Linked DNA regions of Methylosinus sp. H3A. The protein of the gene in region 1 interacts with the protein of each later gene in a pairwise test. Links are inferred from orthologs where the notes say so. Each region holds a gene or a part of one and is shown on either strand. Other genes may lie near its edges.

The links.
Region 2: the proteins of rpe (region 1) and eno interact in binary tests that used the Escherichia coli proteins (3 or more experiments, as listed by UniProt). The link is inferred for Methylosinus sp. H3A from one-to-one orthologs.

Annotation. Positions count from the first base shown.
Region 1 is NZ_JADNQW010000005.1:2,764,869-2,772,753, forward strand. What follows is about bases 2,198-4,965. They hold rpe (ribulose-phosphate 3-epimerase), read right to left. Parts: upstream 4,041-4,965; coding sequence 3,354-4,040; downstream 2,198-3,353. Other genes in these bases: IY145_RS15840 (pyruvate kinase), read right to left, coding at 2,198-3,270; IY145_RS15850 (hypothetical protein), read left to right, coding at 4,221-4,583; fba (class II fructose-bisphosphate aldolase), read right to left, coding at 4,637-4,965. In the rest of the region: IY145_RS26325 (DUF6538 domain-containing protein), read right to left, coding at 1-1,528; more of IY145_RS15840, read right to left, coding at 1,780-2,197; more of fba, read right to left, coding at 4,966-5,719; tkt (transketolase), read right to left, coding at 5,985-7,885. UniProt on the Escherichia coli protein: Catalyzes the reversible epimerization of D-ribulose 5-phosphate to D-xylulose 5-phosphate.
Region 2 is NZ_JADNQW010000005.1:2,140,138-2,145,564, forward strand. The notes cover bases 2,559-5,427. They hold eno (phosphopyruvate hydratase), read right to left. Parts: upstream 4,701-5,427; coding sequence 3,417-4,700; downstream 2,559-3,416. Other genes in these bases: IY145_RS13095 (valine--tRNA ligase), read right to left, coding at 2,559-3,235; IY145_RS13105 (creatininase family protein), read right to left, coding at 4,881-5,427. In the rest of the region: IY145_RS13090 (hypothetical protein), read left to right, coding at 1-399; more of IY145_RS13095, read right to left, coding at 521-2,558. UniProt on the Escherichia coli protein: Catalyzes the reversible conversion of 2-phosphoglycerate (2-PG) into phosphoenolpyruvate (PEP). It is essential for the degradation of carbohydrates via glycolysis.

The DNA of each region.
Region 1 (7,885 bases):
CGATCACCGTGTCGACGTAGGCCACGTCACGGACGGAGAGGCCGCAGATCTCCTCGCGCCGCGCTCCGGTGTAGTGGAGCATGAGCGTCGCGAAATACAGCGCGCGGTGGAAGACGTGCGGGCCTGGGATCAATATCTCGTCGTCTTTCCAACCGGCGCAGCCGATAAAGAAGGCGAGGCGGAAGATGGCGCCGGCGTCGGCTTCGGTCAGGAGTCCACGCTTCGTGCGCCCGCGTTCCGTGGACTTGCGACGCATCAGCGTCATGTCGATGTCCCGGTCGAGCTTGTGGCCGCGGCTTCGAATATGGGCGAGGACTTGGCCCAGAAATGAAAAATGCCGATTGACCGTTCCGGCGACCAAGCCGCGCTCCGATGGCGGCTTGGCCGCGCCGATCGCGCGAAGCTGATCGAGCGTCCGGTGATTGTCTCGCGGGCTGCGGCCGTAGCTCTTGGCGACAGCGCCGAAGAGGTCGTCGAGATCGCCCAGGTGCTTCTGGTGGATGTCTTCGAACTCGACGACGCCCTGCTCGAGGAGGAGCCTCGCGAAAAGCCGCGAAATCTGACGCACCTGACGCTGGGATTTCGTGTCCCAGGCCTTGGCGTCCGCATTCTTCTGGATGACCCCCTCGGCGAACACGACGAATGGATGCTCGTCGAGCGTCAACGGCTTCGTTCTCGCCGCCTTGGCGGGACTCGGCGCGGGGTCGGCAGGCGGCGGCGCATGTTCGTTTCGGGCGCCTTCGGCCGTCGCGGCCGCTTCTCGAGGGACGACAATCGGGGATGAGGCGAGGGGCGCAACGACGAGCCTCGTCTCGGCGTGATCGACCGAGTCGCGGGGCGCCCTGGCGTGATCCTTCAGAATGTCGGCGATGGTCTTCTCGATCTCGACGCGCACGCCGTCATGCCGGCGCTCCGACTGAAAATTCGCCTCGGCGAAGGCCCGGTAGACCGTCTCCTGCGCGAGCGCGAGATTCATCGGATTGGGCTCGCCGCCGACCTCCTCGACGAGCGTCGCGAGCCGCTCCTGCTTTTCGGCGGCGACGTTTTGGCGCTGCATGAGATCGAGCATGAAGGTGATCTCGGCGATCTCGTCCGGCCCCATCCCCTGCGCCGCCATTTGCGCGGCGGAGCGCTCGTCGACGGCGGCGGCGCGTCCGCGCGTCTCGAGCAGGCGATAGACGTGCCCCATCACGCGCTCGCTGCGGCGGCTCTTCTCGGGATCGAAATCGTTCTCCGTGCGTTCGCGCGCCGCTACGGCCTCGAGCTTGTCGAGGTGCTGCGTGAAGACGATGCGGAACACCTTCTGAATTTGCTGCTGTGAGAGGCGACTGGTCATGGCGGCCGGAAAAAAACAACGATCGGCGAGCGCGGAAATCTGGCCGGCGAGGTAGCGCGCTCTCCCGGGGTTGCTGGTGCGCAGGCCGAGAATCAGCGTCGCAGAATTTCTCGATTCGGCAAGCGCCGATGGCAGTCGCCGCCGCCAATAATAGAACGCGCCGCGACGCACGACATGGGGTATGGCGGGCACGAAATTCTCCGTGGTGTACCAGCCATGTGTCACACGGATGTGGAAACGCGCCCCAGCTGAGGCGGTTTTCTAGCGATTCCAATGATTTGCGGAATTCTGGCTGGGGCGGGAGGATTCGAACCTCCGTATGGCGGAATCAAAATCCGCTGCCTTACCACTTGGCGACGCCCCATCGAGCCGCCTGGCCGAGTCGCCGGGCGGCGGCTATCCCATAATGCCCTGGCGTCGCCTCCGCAACTTTTTCGGCGCTTTTAGTCCCAGGCGCGCAGCGGCGTGTAACGCGCGAATTTCTTCGATTGATGGCGATCCATCCGGGCGAGCACGTCCCGCAGGAAGGTCACCGCCTCGGCCAGATAGGGGCCTTTGTTCAGCATCACGCATTCGGCGCGCTGGGCCATGGCGGCGTCGGTCGTCTCGGCCCGGCTCGGCGCGCCGTCCTTGATGAACTGGTCCAGCACCTGTGTCGCCCATATCACCGGCGCATGAGCGGCCTCGCACAGCCACAATATTTCTTCCTGCATCTCCGACAGCCGCGCGAAGCCGAGCTCCACAGCGAGATCGCCGCGGGCGATCATCACCGCGGTCGGGTGATGCAGCGCCGAGCGCATGATGAGCTGCGGCAGATTGCGCACCGCCAGCGGCGTCTCGATCTTCAGCACGATCGTCTGCTTCGGCAGCGCGCCGCGCCGCGCCGCCAGATGGTCCTGCAGCAGCTCGACGTCGGCCGGCTCCTGGACGAAGGAGAAGCCCACGAGATCGGCCTTGGCGGCGACGAAGTCGAGATCGCGGAAATCCTTTGGCGTCAGCGGCGGCAGGCGCAGATCGGTGGTCGGAAAATTCAGCCCCTTCTCGACCTTGAGCCGTTCGCCCTTGCCGCGCGCGCTGAACACCTCCAGCTCGACGCCGCCGTCGATCGCGCCGACGACGCGCGCGCCGATCTTGCCGTCATTGATCCACACCTCGGCGCCGAGCGTGAGCTGGCCGATCGCCTCCGGAAAAGAAGGCGCGATCGCGACAGGCCCGACGCCGCGCGAATCGAGCGCGGCGACCATGGCGAAACGGTCGCCGCGATAGAGGCGCAGCTTCTCGGGAGCGCGCAATCGCTCGATGCGGCATTTGGGCCCGGCGAGATCCATCAGCACGCGGCAGTTGCGCCCGAGCGCGCTCTCGGCGGCGCGAATATTGGCGATCATCGCCTCCCAGGCGGCGGCGTCGTCATGCGCGCAGTTTATGCGCGCGCAGCCCATGCCGGCCTCCAGCAGCCGGCGGATCAGCGAAGGATCGCTCGCGGCCTCGCTCGGCAGCGTGACCATGACGACGGCGTGGGGCGTCGTGGGGACGGCGCCGAAAATGCGGTCGCGTGTGGCGCAGAGGGCGTCCTCGCCGGCGCGCATGGCGGCGGGCGAGGGGTAGGGGGCGTCGGCCTCCCCGGTCAGCCGACGCAGCGTCGCCAGCAGCGCGTCGAGCGCCTCCATGACCTTGGCTTCGCTGCGGCCGAGCGAGGACAGGCCGAAGGCCGAGAGGCGAGATTGCAGATCGCTGAGGTCGCGGCGGCGCAGAGCGAGGTAATGCGCGAGATTCTCGGCCGCCGGCGCGGCGTCCGGCGGGAACGGCCCGCCCCAGCGCTCGAGGAGCGCGCCGCCGTCGGCGACGACCTCCTCACGCAATCGCGACAGGGCGGTCAGCAATTCGAGAAGATCGGCGCGCGCCTCGCTCGCCGTCCTGTGAATGGAGTCGTTCATCGGATGTGGTCCGTTCGAGGCTCGGCGCTGATGCTCTCCTCCTCCTTCGTGACGGTTTCGCAACGGCCGTCTGCGACGAGCCGTCACACGGCGAGCGAGCCGGCGGCGGCCGCCGCTCCGCGCAGCGCAGCGATATTCTCGCGATAGGCGGCGACGCCCGTTCCCGCGAAGACGGCCGAGCCGGCGACGAGAACATCGGCGCCCGCCTCGACGATGGCGCTCGCCGTCTGCGGCGTGACGCCGCCGTCGACCTCGAGGAATATGTCGCGCCGCCCGATCGTCTCACGGATGCGGCGGATCTTGTCGAGCTGCGAGGGGATGAAGCTCTGCCCGCCGAAGCCCGGATCGACGCTCATCACCAAAATGAGATCGACATCGTCGAGCACATAGTCGAGCGCTCGCTCGCTCGTGCCCGGATTGAGCGAGACGCCGGCCTTCTTGCCGAGCGAGCGAATGAGCCGCAGCGAGCGATGCAGATGGGCGCCCGCCTCGGCATGCACGGTGATGATGTCGGCGCCGGCCTTGGCGAAGGCCTCGACATAGGGGTCGACCGGCTCGATCATCAGATGCGCGTCGAAGACGCATGAGGCGTGCGGGCGCAGCGCCTTCACCACCGCGGGGCCGAATGTGATGTTGGGCACGAAATGCCCGTCCATCACATCGAGATGAATCCAATCGGCGCCGGCGGCGGCGACGTCGCGCACTTCCTCTCCGAGCCGCGCGAAATCGGCGGAGAGAATGGAGGGGGCGATGACGATGTCATGAGTCATATGAAAGGCTCCGTCGCAGCCGGCAGTCGAGATAATGGCGGATCCCGCCAAGGGCAAATGCGATCCGGCGGGCCGCATCAGCTTGCGTCACGCAGATTTCGCAATGGCCATGCACCAATGAGATGGCGGCGCCCGGTCTGTACCGCCCGTCCGCCGTATACAACATAGAGGGGGGACCCCATGAAAAAAGCCATTGCTCTCGCGGCGCTGCTGGCGCTGTCGGTTACGAACGCTCTCGCCGCCGATTGCGTCGTTCGCATCAAGCGCACGGCCTGCGCCGGTCAGGAGGCGGAATCCTACAAGAAGTGCAACGGCAAGCAGGAGTGCGACACGCAGGAATCGGCCGAGAGCGAAGCCGAATGCTCCGCGTCGGCGTTGAAGCACTGCGACAACTCCCGCCTGGATATCACGAAATACAAGGTCGTGACGGCGACCTTCAAGGGCGCGGCGCTGACGGGCGGCTTCGCCTCCAGCGGCAAGCCCAGCGCGAAGGGCACGAATTTCTGCGCCGCCGATCGTCCTGATCTCAATCAGTGCAAATAAGCGCGAAGCGAGCATCGACGCGCCCGATATATCAGGGCGCGCCGTTTTAGACCTCACTCCGCGGCCTTCTTTTCCGCGAATTGCGGATCGAGCGCGCCGCTGGCGTAGCGCTTGGCCATATCGGCGAGCGGGATCGGCTTGATCTTGCTCGCCTGGCCCGCGGCGCCGAATTCCTCATAGCGCTGCTTGCACACTTTGCGCATCGCCTCCTGCGCCGGCTTCAGATATTTGCGCGGGTCGAACTCGCCCTTGTTCTTCAGCAGCGTCGCGCGGATGGAGGCGGTGACGGCGATGCGGCAATCGGTGTCGATATTGATCTTGCGCACGCCGAATTTGATGCCGCGCTGAATCTCTTCGACCGGCACGCCCCATGTCTGCGGCATCTCGCCGCCGGCCTCGTTGAACGCGTCCTGCAAATCCTGCGGCACCGACGATGAGCCATGCATCACGAGATGCGTGTTCGGCAGGCGATTGTGAATCTCCTCGATCACATGCATCGCGAGAATGGCGCCGTCGGGCTTGCGCGAGAATTTGTAAGCGCCATGCGAGGTGCCCATGGCGATGGCGAGAGCGTCGACCTTGGTGCGGGCGACGAAATCCACCGCCTGACTGGGGTCGGTCAGCAGCTGGTCGTGGCTGAGCTTGCCCTCGGCGCCATGGCCGTCCTCTTTCTCGCCCTCGCCGGTCTCCAGCGAGCCGAGCACGCCGAGCTCGCCCTCGACCGAAGCGCCGACCCAATGGGCGAGATCGACGACGCGGCGCGTCACCGCGACATTGTAGTCATAGCTCGCCGGCGTCTTGCCGTCGGCCTCGAGCGAGCCGTCCATCATCACCGAGGTGAAGCCGAAGCGAATGGCGCTGGCGCAGGTCGCTTCGCTATTGCCATGGTCCTGGTGCATGACCAGCGGAATGTCGGGATACATGATCGCCAGCGCCTCGATCATCTTGGCCAGCATCACGTCATTGGCGTAGGAGCGGGCGCCGCGGCTCGCCTGGATGATGACCGGAGCGTCGACCGAGGCGGCTGCCTCCATCACCGCGAGGCCCTGCTCCATGTTGTTGATATTGAAGGCCGGCACGCCATAGTCGTGCTCGGCGGCGTGGTCGAGCAATTGTCTCAGGGTGATGAGCGCCATTTGCGGTGTCCTCCCAGTGCCGGAATTCGATAAAGTCTACGGCGGCGCCGCCAGAGCAATGCGGGGGCGCAGGCCGATTCCGCTGATAGCGATATAGCGGAGCGCCGGCGATGTCATCACCTCCCGCTGCCGCCCGCCGAGAATTGCCGCTCCGCCTCGGGAGGGTTTCTCTTGGTCTATTCGTTCGAGCTCGAAATCTGAATATTGGTCCCCGGTCGGCGCGACGCCCGCGAAAATCGCGGACGCCGTTTCGATCGCGTTTTGGTCAGAGCAGCGCTTCGGCCGTGTCGGCCACGCCTTTGGCCGTTATGCCGAAACGCTCATAGAGCGCATCCGCCGGCGCGCTGGCGCCGAAGCCGGTCATGCCGACAAAGGCCCCGCGCTCGCCGATCCAGCGGTCCCAGCCGAGTCGCACGGCCGCCTCCACGGCGACGCGCGGCGCGGCTCCGAGCACGCTCGCGCGATAGGCCGGCGATTGCGTCTCGAACAGCTCCCAGCAGGGCATGGAGACGACGGCGGCGCGCTTGCCGCGCGCCCACAAAAGATCGGCCGCCGCCAGCGCGATCTGCACTTCCGATCCGGTGGCGATGAGCGTCACCTGGCGTCCGCCGCTCGGCTCGCGCAGCACATAGGCGCCGCGGGCGGTGAGATTCTCGCCGATCGGGCGTTCCAGCGTCGCCAGATTCTGGCGCGACAGGCTCAGCACGGAGGGCGTCGTCCGCGCATTGAGCGCGATCTCCCAGCATTCGGCCGTCTCGATCGCATCCGCGGGGCGGAAGACATAGAGATTGGGCATGGCGCGCAGCGAGGCGAGATGCTCGATAGGCTGATGCGTCGGCCCATCCTCGCCGAGGCCGATCGAATCATGCGTCAGCACATAGACGACGCGCTGGCCCATCAGCGCGGAGAGGCGGATCGCGCCGCGCGCATAATCGGAGAAGACGAGGAAAGTGCCGCCATAGGGAACGAAGCCGCCATGCAGCGCAATGCCGTTCATCGCGGCGGCCATGCCGTGCTCGCGCACGCCATAGTGAATGTAGCGGCCCGAGAAATTCTCCGCCGAAACCGAGCCGAGCCCCTTGGTGATGGTGAAATTGGAATGGGTGAGATCGGCCGAGCCGCCGATCGTCGCGCTCGTCGCCGCATTGACGACGCCGAGCACGGTCTCGGAGGATTTGCGCGTCGCGACCTTGGGCCGCTCGGCGGCGAAGCTCTCGCGCAGCGCGCGCAGCGGCGTGGCGATCTCGCCCGCAATGTCGCCCTTCAGAAAGCTCTCGAATTCGGCGCGCTTCGGCGAGGCGGAAAGACGCTGCTCCCAGGCGAGCCGCTCGCTTGTCCCGCGGAGCCCGGAGGCGCGCCAGGCGTCCAGAGTCTCGGCAGGAATCTCGAATGGCTCGTAGGGCCAGCCGAGCCCCGCGCGGGCGAGCTCGATCTCCGATGCGCCGAGCGGCGCGCCGTGAACCGTCTCCTTGCCCTGCTTGCCGGGCGCGCCATAGCCGATGACGCTGCGGCAGGCGATGAGCGAGGGCCGCTCGTCCTGCTGCGCCTGCGCGAGCGCGGCGGCGATCTCCGCTGGCGCATGGCCGTCGACGCGCTGCACATGCCAGCCGGAGGCGGCGAAGCGCGCGAGCTGATCGGTCGAGGTCGAGAGCGTCGTCGGCCCGTCTATGGAAATTCCATTGTCGTCCCACAGCACGGTCAGCCGGCCGAGCCGCAAATGGCCGGCGAGGTCGATCGCCTCATGGCTGACGCCCTCCATCAGGCAGCCGTCGCCGGCGATGACATAGGTGCGATGGTCGACGAGATCGTCGCCGAAGCGCGCCGCCTGCAGCCGCTCCGCAATGGCGAGGCCGACGGCGGTGGCGAGACCCTGGCCGAGCGGGCCGGTCGTCGTCTCGACGCCGACCGTATGGCCATATTCGGGATGGCCCGGCGTCTTCGAATCGAGCTGGCGGAATTGTTTGATGTCGTCGATCGAAACGCCCGGATAGCCGAGCAGATAGAGCAGCGCGTAGAGCAGCATGGAGCCATGGCCGGCCGAGAGCACGAAGCGGTCGCGGTTGGGCCAATCGGGAGCCGAGGCGTCGAATTTCACGAATTGCTGGAACAGAACCGTCGCGACGTCGGCCATGCCCATCGGCATGCCGGGATGGCCGCATTTGGCCT
Region 2 (5,427 bases), 620 kb from region 1 along the record:
GGATTGTCCGGCCGATGGGATCGCCGCCGCGACGCAGGAGTCGCGCCCCCGCTTATCGGCAATGACAATTGGGTGAGGGAACGGCCGGGCGCCGCGCGGCGAGAGCAAGGGACATTCGGCGAGCGGCAATTCGCGCTCGCTTTGTCGCTGGCCAGGACGCTTCTGGCGACGCGCGCGCAATTCGTTCTCGCTTTGCGAGATGTCTCCCTCTCGCAATCGGGCCGTGAGCGGCCGGATGCGCTCTTTCTCCACACTGTCGAGCAGAATGTCGACGACGCGCTCTACGCCATAGGGCGGGACGGGCCGACGACGCTCGAGGAGATCGTGCGTCGCGCGATCGACGATATAGTGAACGAAGCCTCGATCGCGACGAGCGGAACGCCGTTCTTCGCCGATTAGACGCGCGCCAGTAAAAGCCTTCGCGCGATTGGACCGGCCCGTCATTGCGCGCGTCGCGAAGCAATCAAAAGCCGTAGTGCGGCCGCTGGATCGCTTCGCCCTTTGCAATGCGACGAAACGATCAGCCGAGGCGTTTCGCCGCCGCTGATAGTTTCTCGATCCGCGCGCGCGTTTCTTCCAGGCGCTCGCGATTTTCCTCCACCACCTCTTCCGGCGCGCGGGCGATGAAATCGGCGTTGCCGAGCTTGGCCTCGATCTTCTTCGCTTCGCTCTCGAGCTTGGCGGTCTCCTTGGCGAGACGCGTCTTCTCCGCGGCGAAATCGATGACGCCCTCGAGCGGAATGGCGGCGAGAACGCCGCGCACGATGAGCTGCGCGCTGCTCGCCGGCGCCGCATCGGCGAAGGAGATCGCCGAAAGACGCGCGAGCTTGCGCGCGGTCTCGTCCCAGCGTGTCACGCGCGCCTGAACCTCTGCATCGGCGCCGACGAGAACCAGCGCGACTTCCGCGCCGGCGGGCAGATTCATCTCCGAGCGCACGGAGCGCACCTCGGAGACGAGATCGACGATCCAGCCGATCTCCGCTTCCGCGGCGGCGTCCTCGAGGCCGGCGAGATCGGGCCATTGCGCCAGCGCCAGCGGCGTTTCCCGCGCTGGTCCCTCGAAACCTTTGATGCCCCACAGCTCCTCGGTGATGAAGGGCATGAAGGGATGCAGCAGCGCATAGACCTGATCGAGCAGAAAAGCCGTGGTGGCGCGGGTCTCGTCCTTGGCGGCGCCGTCCTCGCCTTGCAGCAGGGGCTTGGCGAGCTCCAGATACCAATCGCAGAACTCGTTCCAGACGAAGCGATAGGCCGCGCCGGCCGCGTCGTTGAAGCGATAGGCCTCGATCGCCGTGGCGATCTCGGCGGAGGCGCGCGCCGCCTCGCTGACGATCCAGCGATTGAGCGTGATCTCATTCTTCTTCGGATCGAAGCCGGAAACGCGCGCGCAGCCGTTGATCTCGGCGAAGCGCGAGGCGTTCCACAGCTTGGTCGCGAAATTGCGGTAGCCGACGACGCGTTGCGTCGAGAGCTTGATGTCGCGCCCCTGCGCCGCCATGGCGGCGAGGGTGAAGCGCAGCGCATCGGCGCCGAACTCGTTGATGAGATTCAACGGGTCGATGACATTGCCCTTCGACTTCGACATTTTCGCGCCCTTCTCGTCGCGGACGAGGGCGTGAATGTAGACGTCGTGGAAGGGGACTTCTTTCTTGAAATAGAGGCCCATCATCATCATGCGGGCGACCCAGAAGAAGATGATGTCGAAGCCCGTCACCAGCACATTGGTGGGATAAAAGCGGTCGAGCTCCTTCGTCTCGTCCGGCCAGCCGAGCGTCGAGAAGGGCCAGAGCGCGGAAGAGAACCAAGTGTCGAGCACGTCCTCGTCGCGCGTCAGCGTCACATCGCGTCCATGCTTCGCGCGGGCGGCGGCGAGCGCCGCGTCTTCGCTGTCCTCGACGAAGACATTGCCGTCCTCGTCATACCATGCCGGTATGCGATGGCCCCACCACAGCTGGCGCGACACGCACCAGGGCTGGATGTTCTCGAGCCAATCGAAATAGGTCTTCTCCCAATTCTTCGGCACGAAATTGGTGCGGCCCTCGCGCACGGCGGCGAGCGCCGGCTGCGCCAGCGTCTTGGCGTCGACATACCATTGGTCGGTGAGGCGCGGCTCCAGCACGGCGCCGGAGCGGTCGCCATGCGGCACCATATGCTTATGGTCCGACACTTCGGCGAGCAGCTCGCGCTCCTCCATCATCGCCACCACGCGCGCGCGGGCGGCGTTGCGATCGAGGCCATGCAGAGCGGCGACGGTCATGTCGAGCTCGGGAGAGGGCGCGACATGGTCGAAGAATTCGTGATTGTCCTTCAGCGTCACGGCGCCTTCGGCGTCGAGCACATTGATGAGACGCAGCTGATGCCGGCGGCCGACCTCGAAATCGTTGAAGTCGTGCGCGGGAGTGATCTTCACCGCGCCCGTGCCCTTCTCGGGATCGGAATATTCATCGGCGACGATGGGGATGAGCCGGCCGACCAGAGGCAGGCGCACATTCTTGCCGACGAGCTTGGTGTAACGTTCGTCCTCGGGATGCACGGCGACGGCCGTGTCGCCGAGCATGGTTTCGGGACGCGTCGTCGCCACGGTGATGAACTCGCCGGTCGGCTGGCCGTCGTGATAGACCACCGGATATTTGAAGTGCCACAAATGGCCCTTCACCTCGATCTGCTGCACCTCGAGATCGGAAATGGCTGTGAGCAGCTTCGGATCCCAATTGACGAGGCGCTTGTCCTTATAGATGAGCCCATCGCGATAGAGCTGCACGAAGACTTTCACCACGGCGCGGGAAAGTCCTTCGTCCAGGGTGAAGCGCTCGCGCGACCAGTCGCAGGAGGCGCCGAGCCGCTTCAATTGCTCGACGATGACGCCGCCCGACTCGGCCTTCCAGGCCCAGACTTCCTCCAAGAACTTCGCGCGGCCCAATTCGCGGCGATGCTGCTGGCGCTCCATGAGCTTGCGCTCGACCACCATTTGCGTGGCGATGCCGGCGTGATCCGTGCCCGGCTGCCACAGCACGTCGTCGCCGCGCATGCGATGATAGCGCGCCAGAATATCCTGCAGCGTATTGTTGAGCGCATGGCCCATATGCAGCGAGCCGGTGACATTGGGCGGCGGAATGACGATGGAAAAGGGCTTCGCGCCGGCGCGCTCCGGCCGGCCGGCGCGAAAGGCGCCCGCCTCTTCCCAGAGCTCGCGCATCCGCGCTTCGATGGTCGAGGGGTCGAAGGTCTTTTCCATGGGCATGGGGGAAGCTCGGAACTACTCCCTCTCCCCGTTCACGGGGAGAGGGTTGGGGTGAGGGGCCGGGGCGCGAGGCGGATTGGTCGAAAGAGCGAGGGCTCGGGGCGGAAGCGGCTTGCCGCTCCAATTCCCCGAGCCCCTCACCTCGACCCTCTCCCCGCGCGCGGTGAGAGGGAGATCAGACCAGCGCCTTCAGCGCGCTGCGGCCGGCGTAGATGGCCGCCGGTCCCAGCTCCTCCTCGATGCGGATGAGCTGGTTATACTTCGCGACTCTGTCCGAGCGCGCCAGCGAGCCGGTCTTGATCTGCCCGCTATTGGTGGCGACGGCGATGTCGGCGATGGTCGAATCTTCCGTCTCGCCGGAGCGATGCGAGATCACCGTCGTATAGGCGGCGCGATGCGCCATCTCCACGGCGGCGAGCGTCTCGGTCAGCGTGCCGATCTGATTGACCTTCACCAGCAGCGAATTGGCGACGTCTTCATCGATGCCGCGCGCCAGGCGCTCGACATTGGTGACGAAGACATCGTCGCCGACGAGCTGGATCTTGTCGCCGAGCGTGTCGGTGAGGAGACGCCAGCCCTCCCAATCGTCCTCGGCCATGCCGTCCTCGATCGTGACGATCGGATAGGCCTCGACGAGCTTTGCGAGATAGGCGACCTGCTCCTCGACGGTGCGCGTCGTCTTCTCGCCCTCATAGACATATTTGCCGTTCTTGAAGAACTCGGTCGAGGCGACGTCGGCGCCGAGATAGATGTCCTCGCCCGGCACAAAGCCGGCCGTCACGATCGCCTCGACGATGACGTCGAGCGCCGCCTCGGCGGAGGGGAGGTTGGGGGCAAAGCCCCCTTCGTCGCCCACGGAGGTGGAGAGGCCCGCCTTCTTCAGCGCGGCTTTCAGCGTGTGGAACACTTCCGCGCCCCAGCGGATCGCCTCGCGCACGGTGGGCGCGCCCACCGGCAGGATCATGAATTCCTGAAAGTCGATCGGATTGTCGGCGTGGACGCCGCCATTGATGATGTTCATCATCGGCACCGGCAGCACGCGCGCCTGCACGCCGCCGATATAGCGGTAGAGCGGCAGAGAGGAAGCGTCGGCGGCGGCCTTGGCCACGGCGAGCGAGACGCCCAGAATGGCGTTGGCGCCGAGGCGCGACTTGTTCGCCGTGTCGTCGAGCTCGATCAGCGCCTCGTCGACCGCCACCTGATCCTCGGCCTCGAATCCGGTGAGCTCGGTCGCGATCTCCTCATTGACGCTCTGCACGGCGTCCAGCACGCCCTTGCCGAGATAACGGGTCTTGTCGCCGTCGCGCTTCTCCGCCGCCTCATGCGCGCCGGTGGAGGCGCCGGAGGGCACGGCGGCGCGGCCGAAGGAGCCGTCCTCCAGCGTGACCTCGACCTCGACCGTGGGATTGCCGCGCGAATCGAGTATCTCGCGCGCGTGAATATCGATGATTTCGGTCATGTCGGGGGCCTCTCTGGCGTCTGGCTGCGCAGTTGCGCGCGTTGTAGACCGAACCGCGCCGACGCGAAAGCCTCCAAAGACAGCGGATGGCTGCTTCCCAGTGGCGTTTTCGGCTGGAGCCGCGTTTTCGCCGAAATGGGCGGGCGCAACGCGCTCTATTTATTAAATAGCTGAAGCAGTTTAGCTTTCGTCCTCGCCTCGCGGCGCTTTCGCAAACCGCTCGAGATCGAAAGCCTCGACGTCGCGCAGAAGCTCGACGAAGGCGGTCGCCCAATAGTCGGCCGCGGCCTCGCCCTTGGCGGCGCTGGCCGCCGCCGCATCGCCGATCGCGCCCTCCTTGGAGAGGTCTTGCGTCATCCAGCCGAAGCCGATCGGCCTGTCGGCGCGCAGCCAGGTGAAGTCGCGCTCGAAATCGAGACTCGCGGAGCGGAAATGGCGTGCCTGCGCCATATCGACGAAATCGGGCGCGAACGCCAGCATCAGCGAGGTCTCGATCTCCCCGCCATGGACGCCGAGGCGTATCTCTTCCTCGCCGAACAGCCCGTCCGGATAGCCGAAGCGATGCCAGGAGCAGGAGACGGCGAGCAACTCCTCGCGGGCGCGCAGCTCCAGCGCGGCCTGGGAGAGGAGCGCCGAGTTGCCCCCATGTGAATTGAGGAGCACGAGCTTGCGGCAGCCGGCGCGGGCGACGCCTTCGCCGATCTCGCAGAGGAGGCGCAGCGCCGTC